One region of the Micromonospora sp. NPDC023966 genome, then DNA from elsewhere that is predicted to be linked to it. Evidence: riboswitches for the same ligand, from Rfam matches in the RefSeq annotation. Region 1 holds a riboswitch; the other holds the start of a gene.
What was found. A riboswitch is a leader RNA that binds a small molecule or an ion and turns the genes downstream of it on or off. The one in region 1 is predicted to bind cyclic di-AMP.
Positions count from the first base shown of each region.

Region 1 (4,185 bases):
TCGAACAGCCGCCAGTCGCCCTGGGGCGCGGCCCGGCCGATCCGGGCCACCCGCGCCACGGTCGCCGGATCGGTCACCGGGTGGGCCCGGCCGGCCACGTAGGCCTCGTCGTCGCTCTCCTCCGGCGGGAAGGAGTGCAGCGCGTAGCGGCCGTCGCGTTCGAGGTCGCGACGCTTGGGCGAGTCGATGACGAAGCACCAGAGTCCGTCGTCGGTGATGACCGGGGAGACCGGGTGCACTCGCGGGCCGCCGTCGGCGCGGACCGTGGCGAGGTAGCCGAAACCCGGCCCGTACTGCTGCAACAGGAGGCGGATCTCGTCGGCGAGTCGGGGCTCGTCGGCGGCGAATTCGGACCAGGAAGCCATGCGGACATTCTATCGAACAGGTGTACGAAGATGTAGTCCGACACGCAGGTCACCCGTACCGGTCGCTATGGTGTTCCGATGCTGCTCTCCGACCGCGACCTGGTCTCCGAGATCAAGGCGGGCACGCTCGCGCTGGAGCCCTTCGAGCCCACGCTGGTGCAACCGTCCAGCATCGACGTACGTCTGGACCGGCTGTTCCGGGTCTTCAACAACCATCTCTACACGCACATCGACCCGGCCGTGCAGCAGGACGACCTCACCTCGATGGTGGAGGTGCCCGAGGGCCAGCCGTTCGTGCTGCACCCCGGCGAGTTCGTGCTCGCGTCCACGCTCGAGGTGATCTCGCTGGGCGACCAGCTCGCCGGGCGCCTGGAGGGCAAGTCCAGCCTGGGCCGGCTCGGCCTGCTCACCCACTCCACGGCCGGTTTCATCGACCCGGGTTTCTCCGGTCACGTCACGCTGGAGCTGTCCAACGTGGCGAACCTGCCGATCACCCTCTGGCCGGGCATGAAGATCGGCCAGCTCTGCATCTTCCGGCTCTCCTCGCCGGCCGAGCACCCGTACGGCTCGGCGGTCTACGGGTCCCGCTACCAGGGGCAGCGCGGACCGACCCCGAGCCGGTCCTGGCAGAACTGGCGCACCTGGCCGACCCGCTGACGGAGCCGGACGCCGTGACGGCGCAGGGGCCCCCGCGACGCGGGAGCCCCTGCGGACCGGTCAGCCCGGGCGGCCGTAGCTGTTGATCTGGCCGTCGTCGACGCGTTTCATCGTGATCGGCTTGCCGGACTGGGAGGCGTGCACCACCCAGCCGTCACCGACGTACATGCCGACGTGGTGCAGGTCGCTGTAGTAGAAGACGAGGTCACCGGCGCGCAGCTCGCTCCGGCTCACCCGCCTGGTCACGTCGTGCTGCTGCCGGGCGTTGTGCGGCAGCGAGACGCCGGCCTTGGCCCAGGCCGCCATGGTGAGCCCGGAGCAGTCGTAGTGGTCGGGGCCGGCGGCGCCCCAGACATAGATCTTGCCAATCTGGGCGCAGGCGAACTTGACCGCGACGCCGGCCGGACCACCGGGGTAGCCGGCGGGACAGGGCGCGGGGCGCAGCGGACCGCCGCCGCCGTTGCCGTAGACCTTGAGACGGAGCTTCTGGAGCTTGACGATCTCGGCGTCGATCTGCTTCTTCTTCGCCGCGAGCTGGGCCTCGGTACGGGCCAGGTCGCTGATCATCTCGTCCAGCGGCCGCTTCTTGGCGGCCAACTGGTCGCGCAGCTCGGCGACGGTCCGCACCTGCTCCTGCTGGCGGTTCGCGAAGCGGTCGAGCAGTGCGAGGCCGTCCACCAGCTCGCTCGGCGACCGGCTGCCCAGCAGCGCGTTGACGGTGGAGAGGTTGTTGTCGCCCTTGTAGGCGTCGGCGGCGAGCCCGCCCACCTGACCGAGGGCGGCGTCCACCCGGGCCTGGAGCGGGGCGATCTGCTTGCCGAGCGCGGCGGCCTGCTTGCGCTTGACGGCGAGCTGCTCGCGGGTGGCGTTGACCTGTTCGATGATCGGTTCGAGCTTGTTCCAGTCCTGGTCGATCTGGCGCTCGATCTCGGTGACCGACGGTTCGGCATGGGCCGCCGTGGCGCCGCCGGTCAGGACGACGGCGGTGCCGGCCAGGGCGGCGAGGGCGGTGGTGAAGCGGGACCAGCGGGAACGCGGCACAGCCGTCGACCGGTCGACCGACCGGCTTGACGGTGGCCGCGGGGCATGGTGTGCCACCGGGCTTCCGTACTCCTTCTTCGTGCCCGCCTACCGAGTTAGCTGACGGGTTCGGGCGGGAAGGGAGCCGCCCTACCGCAGTGGCTGCGGATTCACCCCAGTTACCTGGGTCCCCGGCTCGCCCGAAGGCGACTCGGCGGTGTCGGACCGTCACCACCCGGGTTGGTCGGTGAAACAGTCGGCCGACGATTGACCAGAGTAGAGATGGCCGTTACCGATCCGCAACCCGAGACGCCGTGACACTCCGTATGTCGCCCCGATCGTGGATGAAGGTTTTCTTCATGCGAGATTACCTGCTGGAAAGGTATTGACCCGGAGGGTGGGTGGGGCGAGGGTGAGGACGCAGTGACCCCCATCCCTGTCTGGAGGTTCGATGCACCTCTCACCCCCGCCGTCGGGCAGACGGATGCTGCTGGCAGCCGCCGTCGCGGCGGCCACGGCCCTGGTGGCGACCGGCCCGGTGGCCGCCGAACCGCTCACCGCCCAACCCACCACCGACCGTCAGGAGCAGTACGCCGCCGCTGCGGCGGAGTACGGCGTGCCGCAGAGCGTCCTGCTCGGCGTGTCGTACCTGGAGTCGCGCTGGGACACCCACCCGGGCCAGCCGAGCACCAGCGGCGGCTACGGCCCGATGCACCTCACCGATGCCCAGCAGGTCCTCGCGACCCCGGCCAGCGGCCACGTGGACGAGAACGAGGACCCGCGGGGCGACGACTCGCGCCCGCTCACCCTCGACCCGGCCATCGCGGCCGCACCGGCGGATGACGTGCTGCCGCAGGCGTCCCTGCAGACGCTCGACGCCGCCGCGGCGCTCACCGGCCTCACCGAGGAGACGTTGCGGACCGACGCGGCCGCGAACATCCGGGGCGGGGCGGCGCTGCTTGCCTCGTACCAGAAGGAGCTGGGTGCGCCGGTCGGCGCCGGCAGCGACCCGGCGGCCTGGTACGGCGCGGTGGCCCGCTACTCCGGCGCGGACACCGAGGACGCGGCGGCGGCCTTCGCCGACGAGGTCTACGACCAGCTCGGCCTCGGCGCGGCCCGGACCACCGACGACGGCCAGCGGGTGACCCTGGCCGCCACCGCGGTGACGCCGGACCAGTCCGGGCTGCACAAGCTGGGGCTGCGCCGCGCCGAGCGGCCGGACGGCCTGGAGTGCCCGGTGCGGCTCGCCTGCGAGTGGATCCCCGCACCGTACGGGGAGTACTACATCCCTAAGACCCAGACCTGGGACTACGGCAACCACGACATCGGCAACCGGCCGGCACAGCAGAAGCTCGAGTACATCGTCATCCACGACACCGAGGGCTACTTCGGCCCCAGCGTGGGCCAGGTCCAGGACGTGACCTACCTGGGCTGGCACTACACGCTGCGCTCGGTGGACGGGTATATCGCCCAGCACATCAAGGCCAAGGACGTCGGCTGGCACGCCGGCAACTGGTACGTCAACGCCAAGTCCATCGGCATCGAGCACGAGGGCTTCGCCGGGCGCGGCACCTGGTACACCGAGGCGATGTACCGGGCCTCGGCCAAGCTGGTCCGCCACCTGGCGCTGAAGTTCCAGATCCCGCTGGACCGGCAGCACATCCTCGGCCACGACAACGTCCCCGGGACCACCGCCGGATTGGTCGATGACATGCACTGGGACCCGGGCCCGTACTGGGACTGGTCGCACTACTTCGATCTGCTGAAGGCGCCGCTCAAGTCCACCGGAACGCCGAACACCGGCCTGGTCACCATCGACCCGGACTACGCGGCGAACAAGCCGGCCTTCTACGGCTGCAACCAGCAGCCCCCGTTGCCACCGGGCCCGGTGCCCCCGGCTGAGCCCTGCCCGCTGCGCGGCTCGTCCTCGGTCATCCTGCGCACCGCGCCGAGCGCGACCGCCCCGCTGGTCAACGACCCTGGGCTGCGGCCGAACGGCACGCCGAACACCATGTACATCTCCGATCACGGCGCCCGCGCCTCCGCCGGCCAGACGTATGCGCTGGCGGACGTGCAGGGTGACTGGACGGCGATCTGGTACCTCGGCCAGAAGGCCTGGTTCTACAATCCGGCCTCGGCGCCC
Region 1 covers NZ_JBEZZJ010000001.1:326,070-330,254, reverse strand. Annotated here, with positions in the region: gene AB0F68_RS01540 (pyridoxamine 5'-phosphate oxidase family protein) at 1-365, opposite strand, end outside; gene dcd (dCTP deaminase) at 444-1,022, shown strand; gene AB0F68_RS01530 (NlpC/P60 family protein) at 1,083-2,063, opposite strand; cyclic di-AMP (ydaO/yuaA leader) riboswitch at 2,132-2,269, opposite strand; gene AB0F68_RS01525 (peptidoglycan recognition family protein) at 2,494-4,185, shown strand, end outside.

Region 2 (4,185 bases), on a different contig from region 1:
CCCGTTGCCAGCCCGGCTCCGGTACGGGACGATCGTGCGGACCCACGACGGCGAGGGGGTACCGCTTGCTCAGCAGCGACAGCTTCAGCTACACCGTGCAGGCCCGGTGCACCCGGGCGGACGCGGTGGCCCTGCTCGGCGACCTGAGCCGGCAGGGCGAGCTGCATCCGCTGATCGTCCGGGTCCGGCAACTGCCGCCCCGGCCGGGCGCGCTGGCCAGTTACGCGATCACCGACCGGCTCGCGCTCGGCCCGCTGCACTTCCCGGTCACCTACCAGGCCGACGTGCTGATCGCCAACGAGGACGAGGTGGTCACCGTGGCCCGGCAGCAGCCGGCCACCACGGTGCGCAACCACACCCGGCTGCGCGACGAGCCCGACGGGGTGGTGCGGATCGACGTGGAGATCACCCTCTCCGCCCCGGCGCCGCTGTTCGGCTACGCCTTCCGGCAGGCCCGGGCGGCCCACCTCGGGCTGGCCAGCCGGCTCGGCGCCACCCTGGAGGGGTCGGCGGCCTGACTCAGCCGGCGCGTCCGGCGGGCACCGGTCGCCGGGCCGCCGGTCGGGCCGGCCGCAGCCGCCCCCACGGCTTGTACGTGGACAGCACCGTGACGACGAGCAGCAGCGTGCTGGAGACGGTCGGCGCGACCACCAGGTCGACGCGCAGATGGGCGTCGGCCGCCCCGGCCAGCTCACCGAGGTGCCGGACCCGCGGGGTGAGCAGGAGCAGCACGAGCGTGAGCACCACCGTGGTGACGGCGAACTTCACCAGCACCCAGCGCCAGCGCAGCAGTCCCCACGGGGTGAGCAGCGCACTGGCCAGCCCGAACAGCCAGACCACCACGCTCAGCGGGGCGAACAGCCAGGTGACCAGGAGCGCGGCCGCCGGATAGACCACGTCGGGGTCGGCCCCGCGCAGCCCGGCCACGCCGAGGCTGAGCAGCACCAGGTCGGCGCCGAGCCAGCCCAGCGAGGTGACCAGGTGCAGGGTGAGCAGGGCCTTGCGTCCGGCGGGGGAGAGTCGTCTACTCATGCCCCCGATGCTCGGCCGCCGCGGGCGCCGCGTCGTGGGCCGCCCGGCGACACCCGGGGTACGCCGTGGGGCGTAGGCCGGGTGTCGCCGGGGCGGAGCGGTCAGTACACCGACAGGTGCACGTGGTTGGTGTGGTCGCTGGACGGGTCGCCGTTGCCGCCGCTGTACGCCTTCCAGCCGCTGCTGGGCAGCCAGATCTGCTTGTACCAGATCACGTAGAGCACGGCGAGCGCGTCGGCGTTGCGGATGAAGTAGGCGGCCAGGTTGTTGCCGTAGGTCTTGTCGCCGCCGGTGGCCACGCCGCCGAAGCCGTCCTTCTGCGCGGCGAAGTCGCAGGCCCGCCCCTTCGGGTGCTCGCCCGAGCCGCTGGGCCGGTGGCAGGAGACGTACCGGGTGAAGCCGGCCGCCTTGGCCTGCTGGAGCGCGTGCAGCGTACGCGGGGTGATGCAGCCGTCGGCCGGCGTCGGGTCGTTGACGCTGCACGACTCCGGCGGCCAGGAGCCGTCGGCGTTGCGCGGGGCCGGCTTGGCGTTCGCCGACGAGGTGCCCTGGACGCTGCCGCCGCCGCTGCTTGACGCCCGCTTGTTCGCCACCTCCAGGGCGCGCTCGGCCTGCTGCTTGCGCTTGGCCATCACCGCGACCTGCTTGCGCTGCTCCTGGATCTCGCCGGTGAGCGCATCCTGGGTGCGGGTGGCCTCGTCCCGGGTCTCGATCAGGTCGCGCAGGGCCCGGTCCTCGTGCGCGGCCACCTGCTCCAGCGCCGCGGCGCGGTCCATGAAGCCCTGCGGGCTGCTGCTGTCGAGCAGCGCCGCGGCCGTGCCCATCCGCCCGGCCCGGTACGCCACCCCGGCGATCTCGCCGACCTTGGCGTCCCGGACGGTCAACTCGGCGTTGACCGTCTTGAGCTGGGCGGTGAGTTGCTGCTGCCGGGTGACCGAGCGGTTCAGCGCGGTCCGCGCCTCCAGCCAGCCCTTGCTGGCCGCGTCGAGTTGGGCGCGCAGCGCCGGCGTGCCGCCCTCGTCGTCGCCGGGTGCGGCGGCGAGCAGACCGGTCGGGGGAGCCGCCGAGGCGGGGGAGACCGGCGCGGTCACGACGCCGAGGGCGAGCGTCGCGACGAGCAGGGCCGCCAACCGGGCGACCGTCCGTCGTACAGGTGCCACTGGGGGCATTCACGTGTCCTTCCGTCAACCGCCGACCGGGTTAGCTGACGGGTTCGGGACGGAAGATCCCTACCGCTGACGCGGATGCACCCCACGAACGTGGTTCCCCGGCTCGCCCTGCGGGCGATTAGGCGACGGCCACCGCAGGCGCCGGTGGGCGCCGCCCGGCGGAGGCCGCGACCGAGCCTACCGGCGCTGGCCCGGGACGGCTCCGCTGGTGGGAGCACGTGCCCCGGTCAAAACCGGCATAAGTGTACAATAGCCACTTGAATTTAAGATTGTCCTAATTACCACTCGACCGCGCCGCAGGCCCCGGGCGACGCTCCGGGTTCGATCTGCAACGTGGCGTGGTCGATCGAGAAGTCCTCGTGCAGCGCGGCCCGGGCGGCGGCCAGCACCTCGCCGACCTCGGCGCCCGGGGCCATGGTGAGGTGCGCCGAGGCCACCTCCATGCCCGAGGTGAGCGTCCAGACGTGCAGGTCGTGCACCTCGGCGACGCCGGGCACCGCGGCCAGCCGGTCGTGCACCGCGGTCACCTGGAGGTGTTCCGGGGCGGCCTGCACCAGGATGCGGACCGCGGCCCGGCCGAGCCGCCAGGTGCGGGGCAGGATGAACAGCCCGATCGCCACGGCGACCAGCGGGTCGGCCCACCACCAGTCGGTGACCGCGATGACCACGGCGGCGCCGATCACCCCGAGCGAGCCGAGCAGGTCGCCCAGCACCTCCAGGTACGCCCCGCGCAGGTTGATGCTCTCCTCCGCGCCGGGGCGCAGCAGCGCGAACGCGGCGATGTTGGCGAGCAGGCCGAGCACCGCCACGGCGAGCATCGGCCCGGCGAGCACCTCCGGCGGCTCGCCGAACCGGCGTACCGCCTCGACCAGGACGTAGACGGCCACGGCGCCGAGCAGCACCGCGTTGGCCAGCGCGGCCAGCACCTCGAGGCGGTAGAGCCCGAAGGTGCGCTGCGGGTCGGTGTCCGCGTGCCGGGTGGCGGTGATCGCGGCGAGGGCCATGCCGATGCCGAGGACGTCGGTGAACATGTGGCCGGCGTCGGAGAGCAGGGCCAGCGAGCCGGTGGCGAACGCGGCCACCGCCTCGACCACCATCAGGGCGGTGAGCAGCGCGAAGGCGCCCCAGAGTCGACCCCGGTGGCGGTGCGCGGCGTTGACCACCGCGCCGCTGTGGTCATGACCTGCGCCCACGCCCACACCCTCTCGTCCGTCGCACCGGCCGGGCTCAATCTATGCTCACATCGCTATATGTGCAAGTGAACGCCGCGGCTGGAGCCGTCGTCAGCCGACCGGGTCGAGCGTGGTCAGGCGCTGGGTGGCCCGGGAGAGCGCCACGTAGAGGGTGCGGACGCCCGACCCGGGATCGGCCCGGATCTCGCTCGGTGCGACCAGCACCACCCCGTCGTACTCCATCCCCTTGGCCTGGAGGCTGGTCACCACCTGGAGCCGGCCACCGAGGTCGCCCAGCCAGCCGGCCACCTCGTCGCGGCGTGGCACCGGCGTGATCACGCCCACCGTGCCCTCGACCTCGGCCAGCAGCGTGCGGGCCGCCGCCGCGGTGGCGGCCGGCAGTTCGACGGCGGGCACGGTCAGCTCGACCGGCGCCACGCCGGTGGAGCGGACCGCGGTGGGCAGCGCGAGATCCGGGTGGACGCGGTGGATCTCCGCGGCCGCCACCGCGAAGATCTCCGCCGAGTTGCGGTAGTTGGTGGTCAGCTCGTAGCGGTACCGGCGGCGCCGGCCCAGCGCCTGGTCCCGGGCCCGGGCGAGCTCCTGCGGGTCGCCGGTCCAGGCCGTCTGCGCCGGGTCGCCCACCACCGTCCAGGAGGCCAGCCGGCCGCGCCGGCCGATCATCCGCCACTGCATCGGCGAGACGTCCTGCGACTCGTCGACCACCACGTGGGCGTAGTCGCGGTAGTCCTCCGGACGCTCCCGGGCCGCGGCCCGGGCGGCGCGCTGCCGGTCGGCGAGCGTGCTCAACT
Region 2 covers NZ_JBEZZJ010000017.1:91,325-95,509, forward strand. Annotated here, with positions in the region: gene AB0F68_RS21975 (SRPBCC family protein) at 66-518, shown strand; gene AB0F68_RS21980 (hypothetical protein) at 520-1,032, opposite strand; gene AB0F68_RS21985 (hypothetical protein) at 1,134-2,201, opposite strand; cyclic di-AMP (ydaO/yuaA leader) riboswitch at 2,206-2,336, opposite strand; gene AB0F68_RS21990 (cation diffusion facilitator family transporter) at 2,480-3,394, opposite strand; gene AB0F68_RS21995 (AAA family ATPase) at 3,485-4,185, opposite strand, start outside.
Region 2: linked by a shared signal. The riboswitch ahead of AB0F68_RS21985 (hypothetical protein) and the one ahead of AB0F68_RS01530 (NlpC/P60 family protein) in region 1 are both predicted to bind cyclic di-AMP.